Regions from separate parts of the Paenibacillus sp. FSL R10-2796 genome, predicted to be linked through region 2. Evidence: riboswitches for the same ligand, from Rfam matches in the RefSeq annotation. Region 2 holds a riboswitch; each other region holds the start of a gene.
What was found. A riboswitch is a leader RNA that binds a small molecule or an ion and turns the genes downstream of it on or off. The one in region 2 is predicted to bind cyclic di-AMP.
Positions count from the first base shown of each region.

Region 1: linked by a shared signal. The riboswitch ahead of NST58_RS11870 (KamA family radical SAM protein) and the one ahead of NST58_RS00540 (C40 family peptidase) in region 2 are both predicted to bind cyclic di-AMP.
Region 3: linked by a shared signal. The riboswitch ahead of NST58_RS27350 (TrkH family potassium uptake protein) and the one ahead of NST58_RS00540 (C40 family peptidase) in region 2 are both predicted to bind cyclic di-AMP.

Region 1 is NZ_CP150178.1:2,667,857-2,678,180, forward strand. It holds gene uvrA (excinuclease ABC subunit UvrA) at 82-2,586, shown strand; gene NST58_RS11845 (hypothetical protein) at 3,140-3,331, shown strand; gene NST58_RS11850 (hypothetical protein) at 3,437-3,667, shown strand; gene NST58_RS11855 (YdeI/OmpD-associated family protein) at 3,818-4,387, opposite strand; gene NST58_RS11860 (DinB family protein) at 4,444-4,959, opposite strand; gene NST58_RS11865 (YafY family protein) at 5,044-5,955, opposite strand; gene NST58_RS11870 (KamA family radical SAM protein) at 6,098-7,267, opposite strand; cyclic di-AMP (ydaO/yuaA leader) riboswitch at 7,407-7,548, opposite strand; gene NST58_RS11875 (AraC family transcriptional regulator) at 7,597-9,264, opposite strand; gene NST58_RS11880 (ABC transporter substrate-binding protein) at 9,404-10,324, opposite strand, start outside.
Region 2 is NZ_CP150178.1:108,796-119,119, reverse strand. It holds gene NST58_RS00565 (AbrB/MazE/SpoVT family DNA-binding domain-containing protein) at 1-400, shown strand, start outside; gene NST58_RS00560 (YwhD family protein) at 480-986, opposite strand; gene NST58_RS00555 (M1 family metallopeptidase) at 1,090-3,096, shown strand; gene NST58_RS00550 (hypothetical protein) at 3,108-3,938, shown strand; cyclic di-AMP (ydaO/yuaA leader) riboswitch at 4,157-4,295, shown strand; gene NST58_RS00545 (C40 family peptidase) at 4,353-4,781, shown strand; cyclic di-AMP (ydaO/yuaA leader) riboswitch at 5,144-5,286, shown strand; gene NST58_RS00540 (C40 family peptidase) at 5,331-5,783, shown strand; gene NST58_RS00535 (GNAT family N-acetyltransferase) at 5,973-6,458, shown strand; gene NST58_RS00530 (cytochrome c) at 6,586-6,942, shown strand; gene NST58_RS00525 (4a-hydroxytetrahydrobiopterin dehydratase) at 7,024-7,311, opposite strand; gene NST58_RS00520 (hypothetical protein) at 7,540-7,833, opposite strand; gene motA (flagellar motor stator protein MotA) at 8,040-8,840, shown strand; gene motB (flagellar motor protein MotB) at 8,824-9,639, shown strand; gene rluF (23S rRNA pseudouridine(2604) synthase RluF) at 9,752-10,324, opposite strand, start outside.
Region 3 is NZ_CP150178.1:6,127,590-6,137,913, forward strand. It holds gene NST58_RS27335 (succinate dehydrogenase cytochrome b558 subunit) at 1-206, opposite strand, end outside; gene NST58_RS27340 (LysR family transcriptional regulator) at 609-1,511, shown strand; gene NST58_RS27345 (TrkA family potassium uptake protein) at 2,052-2,723, opposite strand; gene NST58_RS27350 (TrkH family potassium uptake protein) at 2,737-4,095, opposite strand; cyclic di-AMP (ydaO/yuaA leader) riboswitch at 4,160-4,335, opposite strand; gene NST58_RS27355 (CPBP family intramembrane glutamic endopeptidase) at 4,656-6,332, shown strand; gene uvrC (excinuclease ABC subunit UvrC) at 6,421-8,373, opposite strand; gene trxA (thioredoxin) at 8,495-8,812, opposite strand; gene NST58_RS27370 (YqzM family protein) at 9,166-9,324, shown strand; gene dnaI (primosomal protein DnaI) at 9,749-10,324, opposite strand, start outside.

The sequences.
Region 1 (10,324 bases), 2.6 Mb from region 2:
TGCAATCCAACAACTTTGGGCAACCATATGGATAGAAGATATAACTACGAACCAGTGGGTTGAATTGAGAGGGGAATAGATGTGAAAGAGACTATTGTTATTAAAGGTGCAAGAGAGAATAATCTGAAAAATGTCTCGCTCACGATTCCTAAGTATAAGCTAGTTGTCCTGACAGGACCTTCGGGATCAGGAAAATCGACGTTAGCTATGGATACACTTCAGCGGGAATGCCAAAGACAGTATTTGGATTCCATGGGCATGACGTCAGATACGATCAGCAAACCAAAGGTGGAATCTATTATTGGACTGTCTCCGTCCATTAGTGTTGGACAACATGTCACCAATCGTAATCCCCGTTCGACAGTTGGGACAGTTACCGACATCTATACGTTTGTCCGGTTTATCTTTTCCAGATTAGGCGAGCGGGTTTGCCCTTCCTGTAGTGGCAGCATTCCACCTTCTTTTGAAGCGAGGGGATTGCTGATCGAGGAAGACGAGGAAATGGATGGTCAAACTATGGGTTGTCCGCATTGCGGAGCTGAGCTTGAGAAGCTGGGCATGTCCCACTTTTCTTTTAATAAACCGGAGGGAGCTTGTGAAGCCTGCGGTGGTGTTGGATCTGTGGCAACTATAAATGAAGCGGCGGTGTTTAATCCAGAGCTTAGTATGCGTGAGGGTGGGGTGGCCTCGCTGAATGGTGTTCATCGTGATATACAGATGCGTATATTAGTGGCTGCTGGCAAGCATTTTGGCTTTGAGTTTGACCCGGATCAGCCCTTAAAAGATTACGGCGAAATTCAGCGCGACTTGTTATATTACGGAGTGGAAAGTGAGGCGTTTAAGCGCCATTTTTCCAATGTTAAGCCGATTCAAGGCACCAAATTTGAAGGCGTCATTCCTGGTTTGTGGCGGCGATACAAGGAGAAGGAAGGAGAAGCTGGTACACAGGAAAAAGACGGCGGATTTTTTCATGAGCAGCAATGCCCAGAATGCCTTGGCGCTCGCCTAAAAAAAGAAGTTCGTCTCGTTCGGGTAGCTGGCGCATCGATTACGGAGCTATCGGATTGGTCATTAAGCGATGTTTACGAGTGGACGAAAGGCTTGCAGGCGGCTTTGCCCGCCGAGGGACTTCATCTGCTTGAACCCATCCTTCACGATATGCCTACCCGACTAAAACGGATTATCGATGTTGGTCTTGGTTATCTTTCCATGAACCGTCAGACGGTCTCCCTCTCTGGTGGAGAGGCACAGCGGCTGCGCCTTGCCTCATTGCTGGGGTCAGGTCTGACTGGAGTGTTATACATTCTAGATGAACCGACGACCGGGCTTCATCCGCGGGATACTGTTGGCCTCATTCGTGTGCTTCAGGAGCTGCGCGATTTGGGTAATACGGTGCTCGTTATCGAGCATGATATTGAGATGATGCGCGCTGCCGATCATATTATTGATATGGGTCCGGGTGCTGGTCTGGACGGCGGGCAAGTTGTTGGCGAGGGCAGCATTGAGGATTTGATGGTAAGCGAGACTTCTGTTACGGGAGCCTATCTTAGAGAAGAGCGTAATAAGACTGCTGCATACGTTCGCCGGAAAGGTGACGGAAAACAAATCACCATCCGACAGGCACAGTACCGGAATATTGATATCCCGGAGGTTTCATTTCCTCTAGGTTGTCTAGTTTCTGTAACTGGGGTTTCGGGTTCAGGCAAGTCAACGCTGGTCTTTGATATTCTTGCGCAAGGCAGTGCGAAAGGACATGAGCAAATAGGCTGTGCGGAGATTGCGGGCTTAGATCCGGTTGGAAATATAGTGATCTTTGACCAATCGCCCATGGGTAGAATGTTGCGTTCTAATGTAGCGACATATACAGATGTATTCACACATCTGCGCCAGCTGTTTGCTGCATTGCCGGAGGCGAAAAAAAGAAAACTGACTTCCAAGCATTTTTCCTTCAACACACCGGGTGGACGCTGCGAAACCTGTCAGGGTCTTGGGGTGCTGACTGTAGACATGAATTTCTTACCCGATCTGGAGGTTAAATGCCACGCATGCAAGGGGAGAAGATTTACGGATGAGGTTCTCCAGGTGAAATATGATGGATATTCCATCTCGGATCTGCTGGACATGTCCGTGCAGGAAAGCTTGCCGATTCTTAAGTCGGAAGCCAAAATGGCGGGGATTATCGAGACATTGTGTGAGGTGGGTCTCGGTTACCTTAAATGGGGACAATCTGTCAAAACCTTATCCGGTGGTGAAGGGCAACGGATTAGACTGGCTAAAGAGCTGAGCAAACCTTCCAAAAACCATACGCTCTATCTGCTCGATGAACCAACAACAGGCCTTCATCCGTCAGACATCAAGCAGCTCCATACCTTATTGAGCAAATTGGTTGATACGGGAAATACCGTCGTAGTTGTGGAGCACAGCTTAGAGTTGATTCGAGAGTCCGACTGGGTGATTGACATTGGCCCTGAAGGTGGCGTTGTGGGCGGTAAGCTTGTAGCTGAAGGTACACCGGAGCAGGTTGCTGAAGTGCGGGAATCCTACACAGGGATGTTCCTGAAACGGATTCTGGCTGAAGGGCTGTAACTTAATAAAAGAGGTGCCCAAAGCCATGAAAATGGCTGGGGCACCTCTCTTTTTTTGAACTTAAACCAAACCTCTGCTCTCAACTCTAAACTTTGCCTGAACGTCTGAACCAATCCCATTCGCGCGTACTTAGCACTTTCGGAATAAGAGATGAATTATACGTACGTAGCACATTAGGATTAACAGATGAATTTACACGTACGTAGCACTGTAGGATTAGCAGATGATCAAGAGTCGATGGTGTTTGATCCGCAGATGATTAGGATACGGTAGCATCAGACAGCGAATGACAGCGAAAGACTATGCTTCGGCGGTATCGGACTCAGGAGTCCAGCGAATGATCATTCTTAGGCGTATCGGACTCAGCAGACGTTATAAGCAGGAAAATCCGCCATTTGGAGTATTATCGGACCGCATAGCTCCTATTGGAGGGAAAATCACCGTATAAGAGCCAGTTTCTAAGGAATAGCTGCACTGGGGTCCGATAAGTTGCTGAAAAGGCGATAAATTAGTAAATAGCGTCATTGGAGTCCGAAAGCCTCAGCAGGAGATCATGGTATCAGTAGCAGTAGTGGTAGCAGTAGACCCGGCGAATGATCATACTTCGGCGGTGTCGGACTCAGGAGTCCAGCGAATGATCATTCTTCGGCGTATCGGACTCAGCAGACCTTATAAGCAGGAAAATCCGCCATTTGGAGTATTATCGGACCGCATAGCTCCTAATGGCGGAAAAATCACTGTATAAGAGCCCATTTCTAAGGAATAGCTGCACTGGGGTCCGATAAGTTGCTGAAAAGGCGACAAATTAGTAAATAGCGTCATTGGAGTCCGAAAGCCTCAGCAGGAGATCATGGTAGCAGTAGCAGTAGCAGTAGCAGTAGCAGTAGCAATAGCAGTAGCAGTAGCAGTAGCAGTAGCAGTAGCAGTAGCAGTAGCAGTAGCAGTAGCAGTAGCAGTAGCAGTAGCAGTAGTAGTAACAGTAGTAATAGACCGAGCAAATGATCATACTTCAGCGGTATCGGACTCAGCGGACCTTATAAGCAGGAAAATCCGCCATTTGGAGTATTATCGGACCGCATAGCTCCTAATGGCGGAAAAATCACCGTATAAGAGCCCCTTTCTAAGGAATAGCTGCGCTGGAGTCCGATGAGTTGCTGAAAAGGCGATAAATTAGTAAATAGCGTCATTGGGGTCCGAAAGCCTCAGCAGGAGATCGTGCATCTAGCGCAGCTTAATAATCTAGCAGACGTCCATTATCATGCCATTGCCCGTACATTTTATTTTCTTTAGTGTTTGCTATGAATTTGTCTAATTTACTCTTAAATAAATCTGGCTGATGTTTATTGCTTTGGATCGTGTCGATCCGAACTCTCTTATAAAGGGCTGGAAAGGCCGTGAAATTCTCATATACTTGCCTGTCCTCTTTTAGCCGTTGCTCTATAATCTTATCTACTATAAAAGAATCAGGGTTCATATCAGGAAGTACCCGTTTTCCTTCAGCACTCATTAACCCCAGCTTTTCGAGGCGGCGGACACGCTCTTTATTCAATTCAGTCCAAGAGCTTCTTTTGCTTCGGGGAGAGAGTCTTTGCGCCAGCTCCGTTTCCGAAATTTTCTTTTTCACTCCATCGATCCATCCAAAACACAAACATTCCTCAACTACGTCCAAATATAGCAACGTTTCTGGGTTTGGCGTCATACTAACGAGTACCCAACAAGATTTTTCAGTCTTAGAATTCTCCTGCAGCCAAACTCTTAAATCTTCTCTCGTTTTTACTGTAATTAGATTTTTAATCTCCATAATTAAAATACAATTTCCTTTCTAGGTATGGAGTGGAGCGTCTTGCCCATCCGAGATTAAATAGCTTCCGCAGGAACCTGATACCAAAAAAGAGCATAGTCATTCATGGTGGAAGCATGGCCTAACTGCCGTAACATAGTAGATACATTGCCTCTATGATAAGTCCCGTGATTGGCGACTTGCAACACAATTTCTGATAGGCGTGTTTGGCGGATTCCGGCGAATGGATTGTCAAGCAGAATGGTTTGCTCCAAATCGGATTGGTTGTGTAACCATGCTTTGTATTGTTCTGATAGCTGGGCAAAGATATTTACGTATTCATCCACAGAATCTAGAATGCTCAAATTTAGCGGGATACTTTGTTGAAAAGCCTCTGGCATGGCAGTGCCTGTTAATACAAGATACCACATCGTATCAACCGCATAGATATGGCTAAGGGCATGAGCGATGGTGGGAAATGAGCTGTTCACTTCTTGACTTAGCACAGAAGGCGGGAGTTCCTTGATTCTCCCCAGGATAGTTTGGTTTGCCCATGTGTGGTATTTAAACATTTCTACTGGATAATTTGTCATTAGTACATTCTCCTTTTGAATGGTCATGGATTTGTTTTTTTGTTACTGTAGTTAATATAAAAGAAGAAGTATGACATCAGACTGTCATACTTCTTCATAAAGTTTGAGTGTGTTTTGAAGCTGCTCTTTTAAAATACCTCGCAATGCAGGGGGTTCGAGGACTTCGGCGCCGCTGCCAAAACTCAGCAGAATGGACCAAAGCCAACGTGCTTCCAATGGCTTATACACAGGAATTCGCATCGTCATGCTTTTATCGGAATGAAATTCCTTGTCGACTTGATGAAACTGATCCAAAGCTTCTGCCAAAGCCTCAGTGCCTACCCGGATCACTATTTCCTCCACCTGATCTGCCCTGTTTGAACAGCCGGCCTCTTTGGGTACCTCATGTTGCGAATGAAAGGTATCCTGCGTCAGGAACAAATTCAGCATCCGGGAAAGTCGGAACTCCCGATAGTCCTGCCGAGCCCGGCAATAACCATAGATGTACCAGTTGCTATATTTAAAATGAAGCTTTACTGGTTCCATTTCACGGGTTGTACGTTCATTTTTTACACTGATGTAATCAAAACGGACAACATTTCGTTCCGCAATAGCCGCACGTAAAAGAGGAAGTGCGTCAGGATCCGTACGCCGGGTTTCAAGATCCACCGCGAGACTAGAGGTCTGTGGCTCCGTTCCAATCGTTTGCAGCCGTTCAATGGTTCCTTGCGTATGCTCATCTTCAAACACGGAAGAAAGACTGTTAAGTACAGTAATCAGAGAAGTGACATCATACGAACGGAGCAGGCTTTTATCCATTTTATATCCGTCCATGATGCCATATCCACCTTTAGTACCCTGATACGATACGACCGGGATGCCAGCGGCACAAATCACATCGATATCCCTATAGATTGTTCGCTGGGAAACCTGAAACTCTTCAGCCAGCTTGGAGGCAGATAAAACTTCGTGGTTCAATAGTTTATAGATCATAGAAATCAATCGTTCCAATTTCATGTGTGCATTCCCACCCATTAGTCCATTTCGTGTTACAGCGTGATTATATCATAGATTTTTTCGGGCTAATTTTGGGCGGGAGGAGTTTTGTTGTTGGTGATGAAGAAATATCCTATGACAGAGTCTGACAGAGTTGATTAATCTATTTACAGATTAAATCCGCAGGCTCGCCTGATAAATCATTAACAGAAATAATAGCATCGTTTTTTTTCACAGGTGGGGTCCAATATTGCTCATTCCCAGGCAGGTCATCGAACCATTCGGCGTCCTTTGGACAATCTAGAATCATAAACTTTCCGTATTCCTGATCTCTGGATTGATGGTATTTGAGATAGGCTTTTCCGTTATCAATGGCGAGAATTTCTATTTTTCCTGAGGTGTGGCTCATGGATAAGCGTACTCTTTTGCCAAGTCCTGAGGTTCTGGCTTTGGCTTCTTCTACAATTTGATAGACTTGCTCGAGCGGTAATACGAAATCCCGGTTTCCGGCTACGGGCCGGTTCACAAAGAAGTAGTAGGGTGTAACGCCAGCCCATGAAAGCCGGTCCAGTAGTTCCCCTAAAATAACGGGATCATCGTTGATGCCTTTGAGGATGGGGGTCTGATTTACGACAATTGCCCCTGCGTTGTGGAGAGCTTTAAATGCTTTTTTGGCTTCAGGTGTGATTTCACGAGGATGATTGATGTGCGCCATAACATAGATTCGTTTGTCTTCGGTAGAGTAAGTACGAATCAGCTCCAGCAGTTCTTCGTCTTCAGAGATCCGCATCGGATTAAATACGGGAATTTTGGAACCCAGTCTAATGATCTTAACATGCTCAATGCTTCTTAGATTTTCAATAATGGATCTTAGCTTCGGTGTGGAGAGAATTAAACTGTCCCCGCCCGTAAGAAGTACGTTGTTAATCTCCGGATTATTTGCGATATACTCCAAGCCCGGAGAGACATCAGCCATCGCCTCTTTCACGTCATTTCGGAAAAGACGCTTACGGAAACAGTAGCGGCAATAAGCCCCGCAGACCTCGGATACAATCAGTAGTGCAGTGGTTCTATACTTGTGCTGACAACCAGGTACCACATAATTCGTGTCCTCATCGGAGGCGTCCCAGCGCCCATACTCCAGCAGTTCACCTTCGTTAGGAATAACCAGCTTACGGATGGGATCATTTGGATCATCCCAGTTAATTAAAGACAGATAGTAGTCATTTACACGAAAAACAAATTTGTCCGTAATTTCTTTCAGATTCTCTTTTTCCAGCTCAGACAACATAGCTATTTTGTTAATATCCGTGAAGTACTTTACCTTTTGCACGTACATCTCTCCTTTGTCTCGTAGTGTGAGAAATGAGGGAGCCTTAGTGTCAAAGGCCAATCTACTGCCAGCAGGGTCCAAAAAAGCACGAAAAGAGACCCTTAGCAAGGGTCTCTGGTTATGTAAATAACATGGAAAGCAGACCCATCCACTGCTGACGAGGTTAGCTGACGGACTCGGGTAAGATGGTACCCTACATTCTAATGCTCAATGATTCGCCCCAATTAACTGGTTCCCCCGCTTTTCAACTGTAAAAGTTGGAAATTAAGCGTAGATAAAGTATACCCTATCAAGTTTTGATAAGTCAAAAGAGAATCCTAGATTCACTTTCAATTGTTAGCGCTACTTCCGCCGAGTAGTTTAGGCAACAGCGTTAGCAGCTTCTCCCGGGTTAACGCATCACTAGAGTTCCATTTGCTTCCGTCGAGCAGATAAACATGTCCCTGACGTACTGCCGGGAGATTGTTCCAAAGTGAACTGTCTAGTAATCGTTCCATCGCAGCTCGCGAGTCTTTGCGTTCCGGAATGAGCATGAAGATATGATCTCCGGCGTAGGCAGGCAGTCGTGTTGGATCAACTTCGGCGAACCCTAACTCTTCGTCCAATATGGCCTGGATCTCTTCGGTCGGTTGTAAACCACATGGGGCATAAAGCGCAGTGGAGAATCCGGACATTCCCATAGCATACAGATGATCTCCATGATCATAGACCAAAGCAGAGGCGGTTTCTCCAACTTGGAGGGTTGTCGTGTAAAGCTGCTGCCACATGGCAGCGTTTTTGATTGTGAATGACTCCAGCCATGCTTCGGCTTCGCGCTGTTTACCTAGCCAACTGCCTAGTGTCCGCATTCGTTTGTCGAGAGATGCAAATGAATCAAAGGTGAGTGTCGGAGCGATACCAGAAACTGCTCTGTAGGCTCTTTCATCACTATTTGCCAAAATGATCAAATCTGGGTTTAGGGAAGCGGTCAACTGCGGGTCCAGTGGAAACCCGACGTTGGCGAGCTTCTTAAGCCGATGTTTATAGACGCTGTTCCGGGCGAACGCTTCATCTCCACCGATAGGCTTTACGCCTAACGCGAGAAGGTCGCCAAGTGTTTCGCCATGATAGACAATACGTTTCGCTCGCTCTGGAATCTCCACCTCATGACCCGTCCAATCCTTGACGGTAAGCTTACGACCTTTCTGATGTGCATATTGTCCGGGTGTAACTCCGGTTTTTTGCCGAAAGCGGCGGCTAAAATAGTATTCGTCCGAGAAGCCGACCAGTCTGGCGATTTCCCGCAGTGGTTCAGTCGATTCCTGCAGGAATCGTTTGGAATGATTAATGCGCAGATCCGTCAGGTATTCAAGCGGCTTTTTACCCGTAAGCTGCTGAAAGATCGGTGTATATTGCCAGATTGATATTCCCGCCAGTTCAGCTAACTGCTTCACGGTGATACTCTCTGTATAATGCTCCTGAATGAATGTTATGGTCTTTTCTACGGATTCCGTAGGACTTGGCAGGTGTTTGGAAGGGTAATTATGCTCAAAAAGTAGCAGCAGCAATTCTTGGAATTTTAATTGTCGCTTGAATTGTTGTACATCATCGGTGTTATTCCTGTTCATGAGCAGGTCTTCGACTAGTCGGATTACCTTGGTGAACGGGTGCACAATTAACTCCCGTCTGCCGGAAAGCAGCTCTCCAGAATATCGTTTAGGATCCTCGGTTGTATAAATTGCTGTAAAGGTGATGAGGTAATAATACAACGTCAGCTCCTGGTTGTCCGTACTATAGGAGATTCCAGGAGATAGTAGATAACATTTATCCGTACTTAGTATCACGCTTTGATCATCGAGGTTCAATTGTCCGTTCCCTCCAGTAAATATGAGAAGGGTATAGTCCTGGGTTGTACGCGTTATAGAGCTTGAATCGGCAGCTTGAATCATCAGTTCGGCCTCGTTTAGCTGAAATAGCAGAGAGTGGAGTGGGGGGCAGGACGATGATGTATGCAGCATGGGTTCAGCCTCCGTTCATTTGGTGAGAATGATTATCAATGAATTCATTGTATATAAAAAAAAGAAGCATATCAACAGCTGTTGACATGCTTCTTGCAGTTTTTTATCAGCCTTGTGTTAAACTCTTCATCACAGAAGGTTAATTCATATTCAATAGCTGTGGAATTTCGCCAAGCAGCCATTCTCTTGTTGTCGCATCACTTGAAGTCTTCATGATGTCTTGTGTATAGACATATCCGTTCTTGACGGCAGGAAGGCTCTTCCAGATAGGGCTCTTTAATAGATTCTCTGTGGATTGTTTTGCTTCTTCTGCCACTGGAGTCAAGAGGAATATCCGGTCTCCGGCATATTCTTTCAGGACTTCCATGGATACTTCCTGGAACCCTTTACCTTCATCAAGGATCGTTTGAATAGCTGGAGTTGCCTTGAAGCCATTCTCCCCATAGAGTACCTGGGAAAGTCCGGTTGCAGCCATTATAAACAGTCTGTCTCCTGGATAATAAGTGAAGACCGCAGCCGTTTCGCCCTCTTTCATGCCTGCGGATTTCAATTGCTTCCACATGTTCTCTTCAGCGGTTTTATACTGCGCAAGCCATGCTTCTGCTTCAGTCGTTTTCCCAACAATTCCACCAATGTCCAGCATACGTTCCTGGAGTGGGGCAAAGGTATCAAATATTATAGTGGGTGCAATTTTGGAGAGCTGTTCGAAATCAGCTTCATCTGTGCCCGCATAGATGATCAGGTCAGGCTGAAGCTCCAATGTTTTTTCCAGATTGATAGGGAAGCCTACATCCTCCACACCTTGTAATTGATCTTCAAAAACCTGGCCTTCACCCATAGAAAGAGGATAACCTACCGCCTGCACACCAAGTGCGAGCAAATCGCCATAAGTTTCTCCAGAATAGATAATTCGCTGCGGATTCACCGGAATCTCTACAGTATGCCCTATGTAATCTGTATAGGAGCGGGTAGTCGCTGCTGCTTCATCTGTACTGCTATCTGAGGGTTCTGCTGAAGGTACCGCGGTTGCAGCGGAAGAGTTCCCGGTTTTGTTCACCGT
Region 2 (10,324 bases):
GCGTAATATCGACATTGGTGATCCTATCGAATTTTTTGTTTTAGACGAAAAAATCATCGTCCTTAGGAAGTACACCTCGACAGAGTGTACATTTTGCAGAAGCCACGACCATGTCACCTACTATAAAGAGCAGTTTATTTGTAGCAGCTGTCTAAAAGAAATTGTCGATCCTGAACGCATGTCTCAATTGCCAGAGTCACGTGAGGATTTTGTTGTTGAGGCACCAGAGCACAACACCAGCATCCGAAAGTCGAAGACAGAGGAAATGTGCCAACGTCTGGAACAAGCTATTGAAGATCATCCCTATGCCAACCAAAAAGAACTTGCAGAAATCCTCGGGATTAGCCAAGCCAGAGTGAGTCAGCTCAAACGCAAGCTTAGCAGCACAAGCAAATCATAAATTAAAAAAGCTTCGACGCTCCTATTTCCGGAGGTCGAAGCTTTTTTTATATCGGATAACCCTTCTGGAGGCTCCTATACTATTCAGTCAGTGCAGCTTTAAGCTCATCTGAGGATGCATTCCACCATGCTTCATTATGAGAGATCAGAAGGGATTTGAGCGCCGACTTCTCAATGGCTCCAAGCCCTGCCACATCGATCTTGCGTTTAAGAGCTGCATCCAGCTTATTGACATGCTCGGCAAGAATTTTCCATCCGCGGCGCGCTTCTGTATCAATCCACATTTCACAGGCTGTGATTCCACCATAAAATTGAGCTTCCAATGTACGGTCTACCGCTACCCATACCACCCAAACCTGTCTTCCATTCGGTACATCTTCACGATTCATGGAAAATTTAATTCCTTTTTCCACCTTGCTCTTGGCATGCATGGCACCGATATCAATAACCGCCACATCACCATCAATAATGACAGGTGAAACGTTGTTGAGATCTATAGAGCCTGCTCCAAAGCCTTTATGTTTACTTTTAGCGTTCACAATATTTAAGGCAATCTGTTTCTTGCCCTCCGGCTGTATGTTGTCCACGAGTGCACACCCTTCCTCTTACGAATAATTTAATTTTAGCTAATAATGCGGCGATTGCAAACATATACATCCCGTAGATGCTTGTCACGGGAGGAATCACACTATGAAGTCACTGTCATTAAAGTACATCATCTTTGCGACCCTGGCCATCCTCGCGCTGCTGGGAGGAGGAATATGGGCCTTTTCAGGGGATAGCTCAACAGCTTCTGTTACTAGCTTTGCTTCAAAAGAGGCCAAGTCCTCCAGCGGCACAGCGCCTGCAGCCGTACCACAGCAGGTATTGCCTGAGAGCGCACCCGTCCCGGCAGAGGAGGCTTTAAGCCAGCGGGTAGTCGAGTATCACATTGATGTCCAGCTTGTTCCTGACACAGAAACCTTAAAAGCTTCTGAGACAGTAACCTGGACACACCCCGGAGTAAAGCCAGTAAGTGATTTATATTTTCACATGTATCCAAATGCATTCGCCTCATCAGATACCACCTTTATGAAGGAATCCGGGGGGACGCTCAGAGGCGACAGCATGCCTGAGAACGGCTTCGGAAATATGACGCTGACCGATCTGCGCACGACAGAGGGAACTTCGCTAATGCAAAGAGTGCAATATGTTCAACCTGATGACGGCAATATCAACGATAAGACGCTTCTAAAGGTACATCTTCCTCAGCCTGTTAATGGTGGGGAAAGTGTAACACTTAAGCTTCAGTATGAAGTCCAGCTGCCCAAAATCTTTGCTCGCATGGGTGCTTCAGGTAACTTCGTTATGGCTGGGCAATGGTTCCCTAAGCTTAGTGTATACGAGCCTAAGGGCACACGCGGAGTTAAAGAAGAAGGCTGGGACCTGCATCAGTATCACGGGACCTCTGAGTTTTACAGTGATTTTGGCATCTTTAATGTAACGATTGCCGTTCCTTCCAACTATACGGTGGCTGCGACCGGATTTCCTGTAAAAAATGCCAAGCTCAAACAAGATCAAAAAATATATCAGTTCTACGCCGATGATGTCCACGACTTCGCTTGGGCTGCATCCCCTGATTTTACAGTAGCAGAGGAAGCTTTCTCTACGCCGGAAGTGCCTGGAGTACGAATTAAGGTGTATCTCGACCCACTGCACAAAGACTTACAAGAGCGTTACCTTCAAGCTGCCAAGGCTGCCCTGACCTACTTCAGCAAATGGTATGGCCCTTATCCCTACTCTACGCTGTCTATTATCGTCCCACCTAAGGAGGGAAACGGCGCTGGAGGAATGGAATATCCTACACTTATTACAGCCTTTGGGGCCGCAGATTCTTCTCCAGATACCTCACTTGAAAGAACCGTCATTCATGAGATCGGCCATCAATACTTCTACGGTATGGTAGCCAGTAATGAATTCGAAGAGGCTTGGCTGGATGAAAGCTTTACTTCCTATGCCGAAGACAGACTTATGGAACAAGAATACGGTATCAAGTCTAATTTGCCTTTACAGGCCAGCCTGGTGACTATACCTGAGCCGTTAAATCTGGAAACGTGGAAATATGCAGGGGCGGATTCCTATAGCCGAAATGTTTATATCCGCGGCAAGCTTGTACTTAAAGATATCGAACGCCAGGTAGGTACCAAAGCAATGAACAACATCATGTCCTCCTACGCTCGTAAGTTCCGTTTCCAGCATCCCGCTACGTCAGATTTTCAGAAAGTCGTTGAGAAGGTAACCAAAAAATCATGGCAGGCCTATTTCGATGATTACATTTATGGTGATGGTGCGCCTGACTTCTCAGTAGATACGATTACTTTTAAAAAAAATAACAGCGGCGATGCTCAAAGCTACGAATCATTAGTGAAGATTTCAAATAAAGGGAGCCATTACGTTGATGTTCCCGTGAAATTCACATTCGCCGACAGCTCTTCGGTGCAGCGGGTCTGGAACGGTGAAGGAGCAGAGACTACGTTTCAATTGTTAAGCGATAAGCCTCTTCTCTCTGCTGAGATTGACCCTGAGCATTCCATCTTATTGGAGAGCAAACATTTAAACAACTTTAGGCTGGCGGAAATAGAGCCCAAGACGCTCTCTCGCTGGACGTTAAGTGTAACTAAACTACTTGAAACCGTGCTCGGAACTCTTGTCTGGTGAGGTGAATGATTGTGAGAACATCGATAACCCGCGGCTGGCAAAGCATGAAGGAGCAATTTTATATTTTAATTCTGCTCTTCATCTACCGACTGCTCTGGGGCTACTTTATGTATGGTTTCATCCGATCTGCTATTATTCCAATTCTACTGCGCTATCCAGATAAAGACGCCGGCGGCAGCGGTATGGGCAGACTGTTGTATTATATCGAGGGACAGTTCAGCTTGAATACTGACCCTGCGATACGCACTTGGTTATGGATGCTTCTAGGACTTGTTGTCTTGCGACTTCTGCTTTCTCCTTTCATAAGGGCAGGATTGCTGCATGAGCTGCACCAGGAGCGAAAGGGCGAGCGCGGGCTGTTCTTTTTCCCCGGCATGAAGATCTATGGACTACCTGTCTTAGTCTTTAGCCTAATCGAATGGGTGCTGACCCTGCTGCCGCTTTACTGGCTTGCTCCAAAAATGTACGGGCTGTTCTTATCCTCTTTGTTTAACTACACTTTGTTACTTCATTTAGTACCATACGTATTGGCATGGCTTATATATATTTTTATCGTGCGCCTGTTTCTTCTATATATGCAGTTTGGTTACACCGGCGGTACAGGAATGTTCTCCTCACTGTTCATCTGCTTGCGGTCACTGATTCCTGCTATAGGTGTTTCCATTGTACTTGGTGCGGGAGGCTTGCTCTTACTGCTAGTGTGCGGACTGACGGGTCTGTTCTGTCCCGGCCTGCCGGCACTTATAATACGGCAAATCTCACCACTACCTTCTACGCTCTTAAAAATGTGGGGAATCTCTGCACAATATCATCTATGGCGTAGCAAAGCATTTCCACAATAAATTAACCTTATTTGACATAATAAAAAGGTCCCAATTCCTGTATTCAGGAGCTGGGACTTTTTCTCATTACGGATAACTTAAGAGTATTTGCAAAATCATAAAAGCTCTGTTACAATAAGTCCTGTGCTATTAGTAACAATTTTGTAATCAATTGAAACGATTCCTACATAACTAAATGTATTTATCGTAAGTGTAACTGTCGAAACGTCATTCTCTTGGTGCTTAACACGCCTAATTCCTTTGCACCGGGAAGTGGGGGAACCATATTTTGGGTGAATTGATCTCGCTTTACAGGGATCATAGGGAATCTTCTACCGAACCCTTAAGCTAACCTCGCAGGCCTTGGAAGGAGTACATCTTTTGAAAAGACATAATTTAAGAAAAAAATGCGTCGCTGCGGCGCTAGGACTTGTAATGGCATTATCTATTGGTGGAGGAAGCGCCTTTGCCGACTCTAAGATGGACACTGTAATCTCAAAGACTATTGGAGTTGCCTATAAAACCGGAGGTACAAGCACTGCCGGATTTGATTGCTCTGGATTTACAAAATATGTATTCAAGAATGTGGGTCTTACTTTACCTCGTACATCAAAAGCTCAATATAGCGTTGGAACTGCTGTATCCAAAAGCAATCTGCGTTCTGGTGATCTAGTGTTCTTTAACACACTTGGCAATGGAGTATCCCATGTCGGCATTTATGTTGGAAACGGAAAATTCGCACAATCGTCCTCTTCGCGTGGAGTGACCATCACTTCACTCAGTCAGACCTACTGGGCCAATCGTTATGTTGGCGCTAAAAGAGTAATGAGTACTTCAGCTTATCAAGCTGTAGCCTTCGATTGAAACCTTCCTCACAACTATAACCTCATAATTACAACTATATGAACCTGAATCTGATTATTCCCGTAATCAAATTCGGGTTTTTCTTTTTTCCATAATATATTTTTACACTAATAGAGCCCAATTGAAACACGTTTATTTGATAAAAATTGCAATTATATTAAAAATTAGGTCATTATTAACGCTTACATATGCCTTTCTACCGTAAAAATGCCAATTTTTCTGCATTAATATGTTAAAAACGATTGCCAAGCGGCTTTCTGTTTGTTACAATTAGCGCAGTGAGATTTTAGTAACATTTTTGTAATCATTAAGTTGTTATTTACAAAGGTTTTGTCATGTATTGATTACAAGCTAATCCTAATCAACAGTATGAGCCGAGTTTCCTAACTATTAGGAAAACGGGGGAACCAACTTTGGGTGAATTGACCTCCATTATATAGAGGGGTCATAGGGGACCTTCAACCGAACCCTTAAGCTAACCTCGTAGGCATTTGGAAGGGGTATACACTTTTGAAGAAGAAGTTAGCAGCAGCAGTACTAAGCTTTTCCATCATCCTCACCATCGGAGCAGGAAGCGCTTTCGCAGATTCCAAAATGGATAAAGTGATTGACAAGGCCATCGGTACTAAATACGTATCCGGCGGTATATCCACTAACGGATTTGATTGCTCCGGATTTACAATGTATGTGTTTGATAAGATTGGCATTAACCTTCCACACCAATCAGGTTCCCAATATCAAATGGGCACAGCAATCTCCCGTGATGATATAAGAGCCGGAGATCTTGTATTCTTCAATACAAGTGGCAAAGGTGTCTCACATGTCGGCATTTATGTCGGTGAAGGTAAGTTCGCACACGCTTCTACCTCACGCGGTGTTACGATTAGCTCTCTGAGTGATAGCTACTACGTGAAACGCTACGTTGGTGCCAAGCGCATTATGAGCACAGACGCTTATCAATCGGTTGCTGCTGAATCGGAAGACAATGATGATGTGCAATAAGTAACGTACATAGGCTCTTTTCCAAGGTAACTCTTGGAGGAGAGCTTGTTTTTTTGTCTTATTACTTATTTACCCCTCTCATAATTTGTAAAACATTCCTCTCATATAAAGTTTCTGAGTCGAACCTCCCCCATTTTGTATATAATTAGTAATATAGCAATGTCCTCGTGAAAGGAGATCGTTGACTTTATGATAAATCCCTCGGTAACTTTTCATGTTGTTCCTATGGAGGCAATTCACGGAGAAGCTATTTGTAAGTGGAGCTATACGCCCCCATATAATATTTATGGCTGGATGCCGTGGGAGCAGATGCAGGCTCTTGGCATCGAGTTTGGTGATCCGCAGCTCCGGGAGGAACAATATATCTCCATATTAAATGAACAAGAGGTTTTGTGCGGATTCGCACAGTTGTTCCCGATGGAAGGAGTCGTCCGTTTAGGAGTTGGGATGCGCCCCGATCTATGCGGCCATGGTTTAGGCAAACTATTCGTAGATGCCATCGTCCAGACAGCCTTGAGTCGTTATCCTGATCGAGAGATAGATCTAGAAGTCCTGACCTGGAACCAACGCGCCATTCGAACTTATCAAAAATGTGGATTTACGATTACAGATACGTATGAACGCCGCACACCTACAGGAGACAAACCTTTTTATTGCATGGTCTATGACAAATGATATTAAATACCAGATATTTCATAAGAATGATTGTATTCTCGTTCATTTTTTTGTCACAAACCCTATGATAACGCTTCACCATAAGCTATAATGTAGGGAGCAGCTTACATAGAAGGGACGAATTGGGATGCAGAAATGGATCATGAGCGGTTTGTTTTTTGCCGCCTGTGCCTTTGCGGTAGTACTCATGTTTACACTTCCGGGTAAAGAAGAGGTAGCGGAAGAAAATAAGCCCACGATGCCGGTAGTTCAACTGGACGCAGCAAAGGCAGAAGCAACCGTGAAAGCCAGCTGTATCACCTGTCACGGCGATCAGCTTCAAGGTGGAGTTGGACCAAGTCTTCAGAATGAAGGCGGCCAGCATGACGCTGAGGAAATCTACAGCATCGTCACCAAAGGACGTGGTCAAATGCCTTCCTTTAAAGAGAAGCTAGCCCCTGAAGAGATCGCCAACGTCGCACTCTGGCTCTCAGAGAAAAAGTAACCCATCAAGCAACTAAAAACGCCCGTGTATGAGATAGGTGACTATCTATGCACGGGCGTTTATTTTATGATTTTGGCTAAACTAATGATTTTTTTCAAAGGCTTCATTAAATTCATGCGCCGCTCGAAGATCTAGAGCCGTAATCCCATCTTCTTCATTAGATTCAAGTCGCAGGGTAACTGTTTTATAATCAATCGTAATATGTGGATGATGATCGAAGGCTTCTGAAATCGTGGCTACTTCATCAACGAACGCAATGCCCTTCATATATTGGCTGAACATATATTTTCGCACCATAACATTATTATCCAGCTTCCATCCCTCCAGCTTGGTGATCTCCTCACGCAGTTCCTCTTCCGTAAATAACAATTCGTTTCCTCCCTTACAAAAAATTGCAGTAAAGTGCGCAGTTCCCTTTACATGACTTAGGCGTTAAACAAAACATCCCTTAGCTTCTGAGGTCCAAGGGATGTGCCAGGATAAAGGCGATATTTTCGATTTAATGTATTCACAAATCCCAGCGATTATAACTCGGCTTTATCAATTTTAACACGGGCTACTAACTACGGGCAAATTACGTCCAGACGTCTCCTCTGCCTAAATCAAAACCACTGAAGCCAAATCCTCTTCGCCAACTAAAATATTAATGCGATGCGTGTCCTTATCGTAAATAATTACGCCGCTCCCCACTTCAATCATAGGTTCATTACCCAGCGCGAAGAAAAGATCCTCAGCCAATGCTTCCCATACCTCCAGCTTTGATTCTTGGGGTAGTTCCTGCCACTCGTCCGGATCCATCTCAAAAAATAAATATCCATCGGAAATTCGTCCGACGGCTTCGGTCAAATCTGTTAGAATTTCACCGTAATCTCTACCATGCTTTACACCCACGTATATCACTCCGTTTTCTTCACAGATGAATAATTACTTACCTTATCCATTATAGCCGAAAAAATGACTTCACAAAAAACCGAATGATGTCGATAAATAAGAATATACGTTAATTCGGTTTCGCACAGAGTGCCCTGCCGCTGTTTCAAGGATGATATACGCGGCATTGTCGGAACACATCTTAAATCTCACGGACGAGGTGCAAAATGGAAATTTCAACAATAATTGGTTTAATTTTTGGTTTGGTTGCTGTAATCTGGGGCATGATCCTCAAGCACGCTCCACTTCATGCTTTGGCCACACCTGCTGCTTACGTTATTATCTTGGTGGGTACGGCAGCGTCTATTTTCATGGCCTTTCCTTTCAACGAGGTCAAAAAGATTCCAAGTCTGTTCAAAATGATTTTTATCAAAAAGAAATTAATCAGTAAACCCGAATTAATCACTATGTTCATGGAATGGGCTTCTATCACACGGCGTGAAGGTCTGTTGGCTCTAGAATCAAAGGTCGATGAAATAGAAGATAACTTCCTCAGGAATGGCATGCGGATGATCATTGATGGAAATGATCAGGATTTTGTCCGCGATGTCCTCATGGAGGATATCCACGCCACAGAGGATAGACATAAAGCAGGAGCGCTCATTTTCTCACAGGCAGGTATGTATGCTCCTACCCTTGGGGTGCTCGGGGCGGTTATCGGCCTCATCGCCGCTCTGGCTGATATGAGTGATATGAACAAATTGGCTGCGGCAATCGGGGCTGCCTTCATCGCCACTTTGCTTGGTATCTTTACAGGTTACGTATTATGGCATCCTATTGCTAATAAACTGAAACGTCTCTCCAAACAAGAAATCGAAGTTCGAATGATGATGGTCGAAGGTCTTTTGTCCATACAGTCCGGTGTATCTACTATTGCCATCAATCAGAAGCTTGCTGTATTCCTAACACCTTCGCAACGCGTTAAGTTAAATGAGAAGGACGGTGGATCAGGTGAGCAAAAAGACTAGACACGAAGAGCATGAAGAACATGCCGATGAATCGTGGCTGTTACCTTATTCCGACCTCATGACTCTTCTGGTGGCTCTGTTCATCGTTATGTATTCTATGAGCGCAACGGATGCCAAGAAATTTGAAGAGATGAGTCAAGCCTTCAGTTCCGCACTTAATGGCGGTACAGGTATTCTTGAAGAGCGGGCAGCAATGCCTAGTAAAACTCAAGAAGATCTGGGGAAAAATGATAAGATGGGTAGCTCTACCTCCAAGAAAGCTGAAGAAGCAGAAATGGCAAAGCTACGACAAAAGGAACAAGAGGATTTAGAGAAGCTTAAGAAACAATTCGATCAATATATTAAGAGCAACGGTCTAACTGATCTGCTCAGTACGAAGCTTAATCAATCTCAGCTAATGATTACGATCAGTGATAACGCATTGTTCGCCTCTGGCCAAGCCATTGTTAAGGATGATTCGCGGCAATTAGCTAAATCCATCTCAACGATGCTGCAGCAATTCCCGGATTATGATGTAGTAGTGCAAGGGCACACCGACGATATTCCAATTTCTAATAGCAACTATTCATCCAACTGGGATCTGAGTGCGGATCGGGCACTTCAGTTTATGAAGATTTTGCTGCAGAACACGAATCTAAATCCGCGCAAATTTAGTGCGATTGGATACGGCGAGTATCATCCTATTTCGGATAATGACACAGCTACCGGTCGAAGCAAGAATCGCCGGGTAGAGGTTTCCATTATTCGCAAATATCAAGAATCCAAAGAGTTTACAGGGATTGTTCCCTCTGCTGAATAAGTGATGTCGTAAGGTAATAAAAAGAGCTGTCCAAAGGTCTTAGACCCCGGACAGCTCTTTTTTGTTGCGAGTACTACATTCTATATGGACCTGTAACATTGTAATAACATTCCTACAGTAATTCGTAGTTCAGCGTAGCTCCAAGCTCTTTCTTCTCATCAGCAGACAGCTCCCGCCATTCTCCCGTTTGCAATGCCCCCAGGCGAATATTCATAATCCGAATGCGTTGCAGCTTTCGAACCTCATAGCCAAAAGCGCTGCACATACGACGAATCTGGCGATTTTTGCCCTCTGTCAAAATAATACGGAAGACACGCTCCGTAATACGCGTGACCTCACAGGGCAGCGTCTTCTCACCTAATATTTTCACACCGCTCGACATGCCGGTAATAAATGAAGGCGTAATGGGTCTGTCCACGGTAACCACATATTCTTTTTCATGCCGGCCTTCCGCCCGCAAAATTTTATTAACGATATCACCATCATTAGTAAGCAAGATTAATCCTTCCGAATCCTTATCGAGACGACCAATCGGGAATATACGCTCATGATGACCTACAAAATCGACAATATTCCCCTTGATATGCTGTTCTGTGGTTGATGTAATCCCAACCGGCTTGTTTAGAGCAATGTAGACCGTCTGGCTCGAGGTTTCAAGCGCTATACCATCTATTCGCACATCATC
Region 3 (10,324 bases), 1.3 Mb from region 2:
CCATGGTACAGCAGAGGAAGCCATATACCGAACAATTCCAGGAAGAAGACGAGCGGCAGGCTGTTCAGCCATAACACGCTGTCAGTGAAACCGGAAGCGCCACCCTCTACAGCCGCAAAATTCGTCATCATGTGCTCAATGAAGAAGGCTCCAAGTGGGATAACGCCTAGCAAGGAATGAATCTTTCTGGAATAAAATCCTTTCATACAAAGTAACCCCTTTCCGATTAAAACAGCGTTTTCATTAATGGGTATTCACCGCCGGAACTACATTTGACACAGGATAACGTTGACAATCCAATGACATAATTCCTTAATTTACCGTTATCCTAGAGTTTACCGGACTTAGTTTTATTTTTCACAAAATGTGAATATCTTGTGTCACTTTTCATGTTACTCTTTTTTCGCTTATAAGGGAATTGCAATCTAATTATTAAACGTTATACAATAAACGCATAAGAATAGATTTTATATGATAATAATTCTCATTTAGCAAAACAACATTTTCCGACATAACCTGATTTTCCTTATGTAATAAGAACAGTTACTCTTACGGCTATGAATTTCATCACTACTGATCGTACATCGCATTAGGAGAGGAACTCAATTATGTTTGACGATTTAGATGTTTTTGCAGCAGTTGTGGAACATTCCAGCTTAAACCGGGCCTCACGCCAGCTCAATCTATCCCAGCCCGCCTTGTCTCGCAAAATTTCTAAACTCGAGGAACGTCTGGGGGTTGCACTGTTTAATCGTTATGGCAAACGACTGGAGTTAACCGAGGTTGGGCGTCTCACTTATTCCTATGCGCTTGAACAACGGCAGCAGCGTTCCAAGTTTCTGGAGGCTCTTTCCAAATTCAAAGAGGGGGAGCCAAGGCTTGTCACCTTGGGGGCTAGTCTTACCTCCCTGCAGACCACGCTTCCGCCGCTGGTAAACGCTTATATGGACAAATATCCGACCGCAGAGCTGAAGCTGATCACAGGCCGAACGCATGAGATCGTATCCTCAGTTAGTGAGGGAAAATCAGATGTAGGTCTGATCGCTTCCTCTATTCAAGAACCTGGGTTGCGCTGCATTTCTCTATTTGAGGATCAACTGCGACTAGTCGTCTCAGAGCAGCATCCTTTAAATTTATCTTCCAAGCTAACCATGGATAATCTATCCCGGCTGCCTATGATTCTCTTCTCAAAGGGGACCTGGTACCGGCGTCTGACGGACGATCTATTCCAGCGCTGCGGGATTGATCCCGATGTGCGCATGGAGATTGACTCCTTCGAAGCCATCGTACGGCTGCTTCCGACTGTCAAAGCGGCTGCGTTGCTGCCAAAGTCTTATCTGCGTCCAGAGCTGCTGAACGGCGGCGGGCTGGTGTCCTTACATATCAAGGAGCTGGAACAGACTCAACGGACCACCTGCCTGATCTACCGTGACGATGGAAGCATGAGCACGGCGGCTCGCAGTCTGGTGCAAGTTACCGAAGAGATGTTTCTGACAGAACGTGAGCAGTAAAGCCGGACCAAATGAATCAAGGGGCGCACCTAGTGATCTCCAAATGAGGCAATAAGTGAAGTACTTATAGCGTAATTAGAGAATTTCTCCCTGAAGTTCAGAGATTTCTGTTCAGCAGACTTATAATTAGGGAAAACTTCCCTAATTTTCGGCCCATTCAGTAACTAACTAATAAAGGAATTCCTCTGTTTATTAGAGGGGAATTCCCTAATGTCGTTCATTTAGAGCGAATAGCGGCTATTTTTAGGGAGGTCTTCCCTAATTAGTTCACACCCACTCTGTACATCGTACAAACAAAGAACGCATATCGCTTTTCGTCACACATATTTCACCGTCACAGATACCTCAAATCATCTAATTTCAAGCCGTACGATAACCACACCTAGCAAGTCGCGCACCGACCAAACCAACATTATAGAACACTACGCATGGTCTATAGTCATATGGCATATTAAAATCCAATACGTTTCCTACTCTTTACTCCATAAAAAAGAAGCTGCCCCTAAGTAGAATTCACTACTTTTGAGTCAGCTTCTTTTTCTATGATTCTTGGTTCACAACTTCACTCTCAAAACGGTCAATACTTTCATTAGGACCAATGAGTACCATAACATCGCCTTCACTCAAATAATCATGGGCAGTTGGAGCGACGATTATTCCGCTTTCCCTATTTAGGGCAACAATACTGCAGCCATATTTAGCTCTTGTATTTAAATCAGACAAGCTTCTGCCGTTCATGCAGGAAGGTACGGTCAGCTCGACAATTTTATAATCCTTGGACAGTTCAATATAATCCAGCAAATTGGGCGTCACCAGCTGATGTGCCACACGAATCCCCATATCCCGCTCCGGAAAAATAACCCGATCAACCCCCAGCCGCGACAGTGCGCGGCCATGAAGGATAGAGATTGCCTTAGCCACCACTTGCTTGACTCCAATCTCCTTCAACAAAATGGCCGCCAGAATGCTTCTCTCCATATTGTCACCAATCGCAACAATCCCACAATCAAAGTTCCGTACACCAAGCGAGCGCATAATTCCCTCATCTGTAGCATCTGCTACTACCGTATGCGTCAGCTGATCGCTCATTTCCTCCACGCGTTCTTCATGGTGGTCAATGCCGAGCACCTCGTAGCCCATTTCCATCAGCTCAAGCGCCAGGCTTGAACCGAAGCGACCTAAGCCGATTACTACAAATTGCTGTGCTTTCATTTCTAATTAACTCCTATCCAATAATTATTTTACCTTCCGGATACTTATACAGTGGTTTACCCTGTTTGGGACCGAGTGCATACGCTAAGGTTAGTGGACCTAGCCGACCTGCAAACATCGTCAGACAGAGTAGAATCTTACCGATCGCTGACAGTTCCGGAGTTAGCCCCATAGTCAGTCCTACCGTAGCAAAGGCGGAGGTCGTCTCAAACAAGATTGCCAAGAAATTACTGTCTTCAGTTGTGGAGAGTATCATCGACACAGAGGCAATTAACAACAAAGCCAGCAGCGTGATCGTTAATGCCTTGTAGATGCGCTCTTGAGCCAGCCGATAACGGAACAACACAACATCTTCCCGTCCACGCAGCATAGCAATTACAGCACCAATCATCATCGTAAAGGTTGTTGTCTTAATCCCCCCGCCCGTTGAGCCCGGAGAAGCACCAATAAACATAAGAATCACTATGAAAAATTGTGTAGCCTGCCGAAGTCCAGCAATATCTACTGTGTTCGCGCCAGCCGTACGGGGAGACACGGATTGAAAGAAGGCCGATAATATTTTACCGCCGAAATTCAGTGAACCCAGGGTACGAGTGTTAGTAAACTCAAATATAAAAATAACCAAAGCTCCGATCAGAATCAGCCCTGTGCTGGTGGACAGGACAACTTTACTATGTAGAGACAGCCTGCGGGTTACCCGAAACTCCACCAGATCTGACATTACAATAAAACCAATCCCGCCGGAGACAATCAGAAACATCACAATAATATTCACAAGCGGATCATATACATAATCAGTTAAACTGCGAAAATCCCCAAAAATATCGAACCCCGCATTATTAAACATAGACACCGCATGAAATATGCCATAATAAATCGCTTTTCCCAACGGCATATCAAAAGCCCAGCGAATAGACAGCAGCACAGCGGCACAGCCTTCTATGACAAGAGAATATATGAGGACTCTCCGGATCAGTCGCACAATTCCTTCCATAGAGCCTTGATTCATGGCTTCCTGTAGGATTAGCCTGTCCCGCAAAGATATTTTACGCTTTAACACCAGTGAAAATAGAGTGGCCATGGTCATAAAACCTAAGCCGCCGATCTGGATCAGAATCATAATTACGGTTTTCCCAAAAATGGTGAACGAAGTTCCGGTATCCAGCACAACAAGCCCTGTAACACAGGTTGCCGACGTTGAAGTAAATAATGCATCAATAAATTCCACGGAATTCCCGCTTGTGCTTGAGATGGGCAGCATAAGCAGCAAGGCCCCTATCAGAATGATCGATGCAAAACCAAGCACCAGTATCTGCGGCGGCGAGAGCTTCAGAAACTTAAATTCAGAAATCCTGCGAAACTGTGAAGCCACTTTGCTCACCTTCTTATCAAAAATTCCAACAAAAAAAGCACTGGAAAACCAATGCTGACTTGGTTCCTGCAGTAAATTAGCCTACGAGGTTAGCTGTCGGATTCGGACTGTGCAGGCTGCCCTATTCGTTCCCAGAACGAAATTCACCCCTGATGAAAGTGCCATTTATCGTGTACACTCCACTTTTCATCACTTCTTATGGTTCCCCCGTTTTCACCAGAAATTCGGCTACTATACAATTGCATACAAATTATATACGTTATTTAGTGAATTCACAAAGACACAATTAATGCTCATTCACATGAAAAAATGCGGTTTAAAGAGACTGCATCAAAAGGAGTGCCTTTTCTCATCACTTTTCCGTGTTTTCCCTGCAATTACACCGATTCTCATCATTCGTGCAGAAATGAACACGATAAAATTCATGGTATAAATTCACATGACTATTCTATACTATCTCTATTACCCATAAAAAGAACATATAATGTTTTTTGTAACCAACCAGGCACTAATACTATAATGGAACATAACATTGTCAGTACATAACAAGGAGGCGTTACATGAATCCCGTCGGCCAGCCCTTACAGCAACGTGCCCTCTCCAAGAGGCTCATCATCTCGGGCATTATCGGTCTTATTCTATTTATTATGTTTCAGATTTCCCCTTCACTGCTTAGTAGCCCTACAGGTGAAGATACCACCGTCATTAGCAAGGCAGAAGCCCGTGACCAAGCCATATTATTCGCAGAACAAAAGCTCAACTACACCGAAGCACCAAACGATCAATGGAATGTACTTTACCAGACGGACTCTTCCTTTTATGGTTATATGTCTCGCGAGAAGCTTGTGGAGGACTACACCAAGAAAAAATTGGATCAAAAATATCCTTTTGATGTCTTTCGGGCAACGCTTACTCCTTCAGCGGAGCAAGAGCCGCAAATCATCGTTGACCTCAATATGTATACCGGTAAGATTGTCGCTTTCTCAAAGGCTGCAAAAGTTGTCTCCGATGAGGGGCCAGGCATTGCTTCCGTTGGTGCAAAAGAGGACAAGGGAGCTGACCTCACTCTAGCGCAGAAGGAGAATCTTGCTCGTCCTTGGCTTCAGGAATGGGAAGTAAATCCTGCCAAGCTACAAATTGAATCGAATACAGGAAGCCATGGGCTAGTATATACGGATAGTACTGTTCAGGTCGGCGAATCCTTATTGCACTATTATTTTGATTTCAGTGGAGAGCAGGTATCCACCTTTAATGCCGGATTCACTGCACCAGCTTGGCATACCTCCTACGTACAAGGACAGACCTCTTTAGCGGAAAAGCTAACATTATTCGGTTACGGTATACCCACACTGATTTTAGGAATTCTGGCACTCGTCTACAGTATTCTTAGAAGAGAGCATACTTCCTTTAAACGTGGAGTATTCCTAAGCTCAGCCTATTTTGTAATCATGATGATCAGCACCTATAATATGCTGCCTGAATCTACGGGTGAAGGGCTAGAAGCACAGATTACCTCTGTCATTATGTTTATCATTTATGCTTTGTACAGCCTGCTGATGTCCTCCTTGCTCTACTTCTCTTTAGTGGGCGGCAATGGCTTATGGCGAAAAGAGGAAGGCATGAACCCTTGGCCCCGCGCCAAAGAGCCCGGCTATGGACAATATGTGTTGGACAGTATCCGGGCTGGTTACATCTGGGCTTTCGTTCTGCTAGGGGTGCAGACGGTTATGTTCATCATATTATCGTTTACCTTGCACAATTGGTCTACTACAGACGCCACCCAATCTCCTTATAACATGAGATATGCTTGGCTTCTGCCTATCGTCGCATGGCTCGCTGGTTTATCTGAGGAAGCCATTTATCGCTTTTTCGGAATTCCTATGCTGAAAAAGGTGTTCCGGAACACTTTTATCGCTTGCTTGATCACCACGCTGGTTTGGGCGTTTGGCCATACGTTATATCCGATCTATCCCATCAGCTCCCGTCCCATTGAGCTGACTGTAATCGGGCTGCTGTTCAGCTATATTTTCCTTCGTTACGGGTTTATTGCTGTCATGTTCAGCCATGTCGTGTTTGACAGCATCCTGATGGGCGCTACGCTGATCTTTATGAAGGAGAGCGTAAATGTAGGCGCGGGTATCTTCGCGATTATTATGCCGTTCATAGTCGCTTACATCGTCTATCGATTTAATCCACCACAGAAGCCTAAGCCGGTGGAGCCTTCTTCTTTGATTTAAACTAATGTGAAGACGTAATAAAATTAAAAAAGGGCATCAAAGCAGCTTTAGTCGCTGCTTTGATACCCTTTTTCTTTTGTCACCATTGCTATGAGGTTGGCTCTTCATCCTTGAGCGCATCAAGAATTTGTTTTGCCAGCTTTTCTCCAATAGAAAGTGTACGGAAATCATCCACGGAGGCTTCTTTAATTTTCTTAAGCGACCCGAAATGCTTTAGCAGCGCTTTACGGCGCTTCTCACCTATACCAGGTATAGAGTCCAGCTTGGAGGTAACCATGGACTTCCCGCGCTGTTCACGGTGGAAGGTAATCGCGAACCTATGGACCTCATCCTGAATCCGCTGCAAAAGGTAAAATTCCTGACTGTCCCGGGCTAGCGCGACAGGCTCTGGCGGATCTCCAACTAAAAGCTGAGCCGTCTTATGCTTATCATCCTTAACAAGGCCGCAGACCGGAATGAATAATCCCAGCTCATTCTCCAGAATATCAATCGCAGAGGAGATTTGCCCTTTCCCTCCATCGACCACGATAAGATCCGGTATCGGAAGATTCTCCTTCAATACCCGTTCATATCGCCGCCGAATGACCTCGCGCATCGTTCCATAATCATCCGCACCCACTACCGTACGAACCTTATATTTACGGTACTCTTTTCGTGCAGGCTTACCATCAATGAAGACAACCATCGCTGAGACCGGATTAGTCCCCTGAATGTTCGAGTTATCGAACGCCTCAATACGGCTCAAGCGTTCAAGCCCCAAGCTCTCGCCTAAGCTGATCGCTGCTCCAGAGGTACGCTCTTCATCCCGTTCAATCAGCCGGAATTTCTCGTCGATAGCCACTCTTGCATTTTGGCAAGCCATGCCAACCATCTGCTTCTTAAGACCGCGTTGTGGCACAAGCACCTTAATGCCCAGCCACTCCTGCAGAATGGAGGCGCCGCCAGCGGCATCCACGATCCCAGCTGCCGCAGCTTCCTCCGCCGCCGTCGCACGTGCCTCAGCCTCTTCAGCCGATTCAGGAGTATCTTCACCCTGTTGTAAATCCGCTTCTGCTGGAGCAGCTATGGCGATCTCGGGTTTAGTCTCTTTATTAGCCAGAGATTCCTCATCGAGCACATCCGGCAGCAGGATCTCCTGCGGCAAAGCGGGATTATCACTATAATACTGCGTCACATAAGACATAAAGTCACTGTAGGCTTCACCATAGAACGGGAACACGGAGGAATGGCGCTGAATCATCTTCCCTTGTCTCATGTACAGAATCTGTACACACATCCATCCCTTGTCTACAGCATAACCAAATACGTCCCGGTCCTTAGTATCTGTAGTGTTGATCTTCTGCTTCTCCATCAATACATCGATATGGATAATCTGATCCCGCAGTTCCTTCGCCCGCTCAAAATATAATTCCTCAGCAGCTTCCTGCATTTTTTGCTGTAAATCCTTTTTAACCGCCTCATGACCTCCGCCTAGAAAAGCAGCGATGTCCTGCGTAATCTGCTCATACTCGGATTTCTGAACCTCCTTCTCACACGGTGCCAAACACTGGCCCATGTGATAGTAAAGACAGACCTCCTTTGGCATCACGCCGCATTTACGAAGCGGGTACATACGATCTAGGAGCTTTTTTGTCTGCTGAGCAGCATAAGCATTAGGATAAGGGCCAAAATATTTTGCTTTATCTTTAATCACCCGGCGTGTAACCTCAAGGCGCGGGTGAGTTTCATTCGTTATTTTTATATAAGGAAACGTCTTGTCGTCTTTTAGAAGCACATTATAACGCGGCATATGTTTCTTAATCAGATTACACTCTAGAATGAGCGCTTCCATGTTACTGGACGTAACGATATATTCAAAATCAGCAATATTAGCGACAAGCCGCTGCGTTTTACCATTATGACTGCCTGTAAAATAAGACCGCACCCGATTCTTGAGTACCTTCGCTTTGCCCACATAAATAATAGTGCCTTCCTGATTCTTCATCAGATAGCAGCCAGGCAGATCGGGTAGTAGTGCCAGTTTATTGCGGATATTGTCCAAAATGATCCCCTCCAGCTAAATTGGACCCATGATTAGTTGGCATTCAGCACACAAAACGCCTCCGGAATGAACCGAAGGCGCTGAGTGGCAGGGCCGAGGCCCGAACAGTAGCATCTATCAATTATTGATGTTTTGCTACGATATTTTTCAGGGATTCTTTGGAGTTCAGTCCCACAACTTTATCTACCGGTTGACCATCTTTGAAGAAGATCAGAGTTGGGATACTCATAACACCAAAACGGGAAGCCGTTTCCGGATTCTCATCCACATTCAATTTTGCAATTTTCACGTCGTCTCCGAGCTCTGTGGACAATTCATCCAAGATTGGAGCGAGCATTTTACAAGGACCACACCAAGGAGCCCAGAAGTCTACTACTACAGTACCTTGACCTTCCACTTCGTTACTGAAGGATTGGTCAGACACGTTCACGATAGCCATGATATTGTTCCTCCTTTAAGTTTTGCGAAGCATTACGCACATCTTAAGCCAAAGCTTAGTTCATGGAAGCTGCTCCGAAATATGAGTTAATAAATTGTTTCATGTAATATGATAACCAAATTACCACTTACCGACACATTACAAGTATAACATATCTTTATGGGATATGTGAAATATCACTCGCAATTATATTGCCTTCAATGTATTTTTTTTGCGTACTCTTTTCTTTACAACCTCCCCAGCATTTCGGTATACTTAAAGAAAGCGCATTAATTGTCAATGACTTATTTCATAAACTAATGTCAATTTGCATCTAATAATATGGGGCTTGTCCCTGTAAGGAGGCAGAAACTATGGATGTTAACGCGCAAGTACGGGACCCACGAGAACATATCAACGAAGAACCCCGCAATGATCTTGGGGATTTGATGACCGGATTTTTCGGAATGACCACGTTTATGACGGTTGTCTTTTTCGGAATGGTCATCCTTAAGTTCATTCTCTCGGAATAAAGGAATCTTCGCACAATAAAAAGAAGCTGTCTCAAAAGTAGTGAATGCTACTTATGGGGCGGCTTCTTTTTTTAGAATAATGAGGGAAAACCTCCCTGATTATAACCGATATTTGCTATAAATGAACGAAATCAGGGAATTCCTCCCTAATAATCGGGAGAATATCTGTTTTCGCTGACGAATCAGTTCATTTTTAGGGAGATATTCCCTAATTATCGATCAGATTCAGTATGCCCGCCAGATGCTGCAACCCGAAAGTGTGTTTGAACAAGTGAAAAACAATCAGGACTTAAGGCGATCCTGCTTCGTAGCAGGGAAAAAGCGGCGTTTGAGTTCGAATAACCAAAAAAAACGAAGAGCAGCGATCCTCTAATAAAAGAGGAATCACTGCTCTTTTGAATTTTACATTATGAATATTCCAGGCTTATCTATTGGCCCCTCTTTGATTCTCCCCATGCAGTGGAAGAACATCCACAAAAGGAGCAATGCGATCCATTAGTCGTTGGCCTTTATAGACCTCTTCACCATCTTTGCTCGTAAAGCTAAGATGTTTCTCCAAGCCATCCAACGGATAATTCGAGGTGTAGAAGGTTGGTTTGCGGTTCATCCGATAATTCAAGATCGCCCCAAGTACATGATCACGAGCCCAAGGATTCAAATTTTCCGCACCAATGTCATCAAAAATAAGTAAATCGCAGTTTTTCATCGTATCAACAGTTTCCTTCATCTTCTGGCCATCCATCATGATCGATTTCAAGTCCTCTATAAAGTCTGGCATGTATACGATCACTCCGGTATATCCAGCAACAGCAAGCTCATGCAGTAAATAACACATCAAAAAAGTTTTGCCTGTTCCGAAAGAGCCATGTAAATAAATGCCGCGTGAAGTCAGGCCTTCCTCTTTAACATTCGTGATATAATCAAATATTTTATTCACAGCCGAGACCCGGCGCGGGTCTTTGCCCATAATATCTATCTCATCATAACCGCCGTTAAGTAC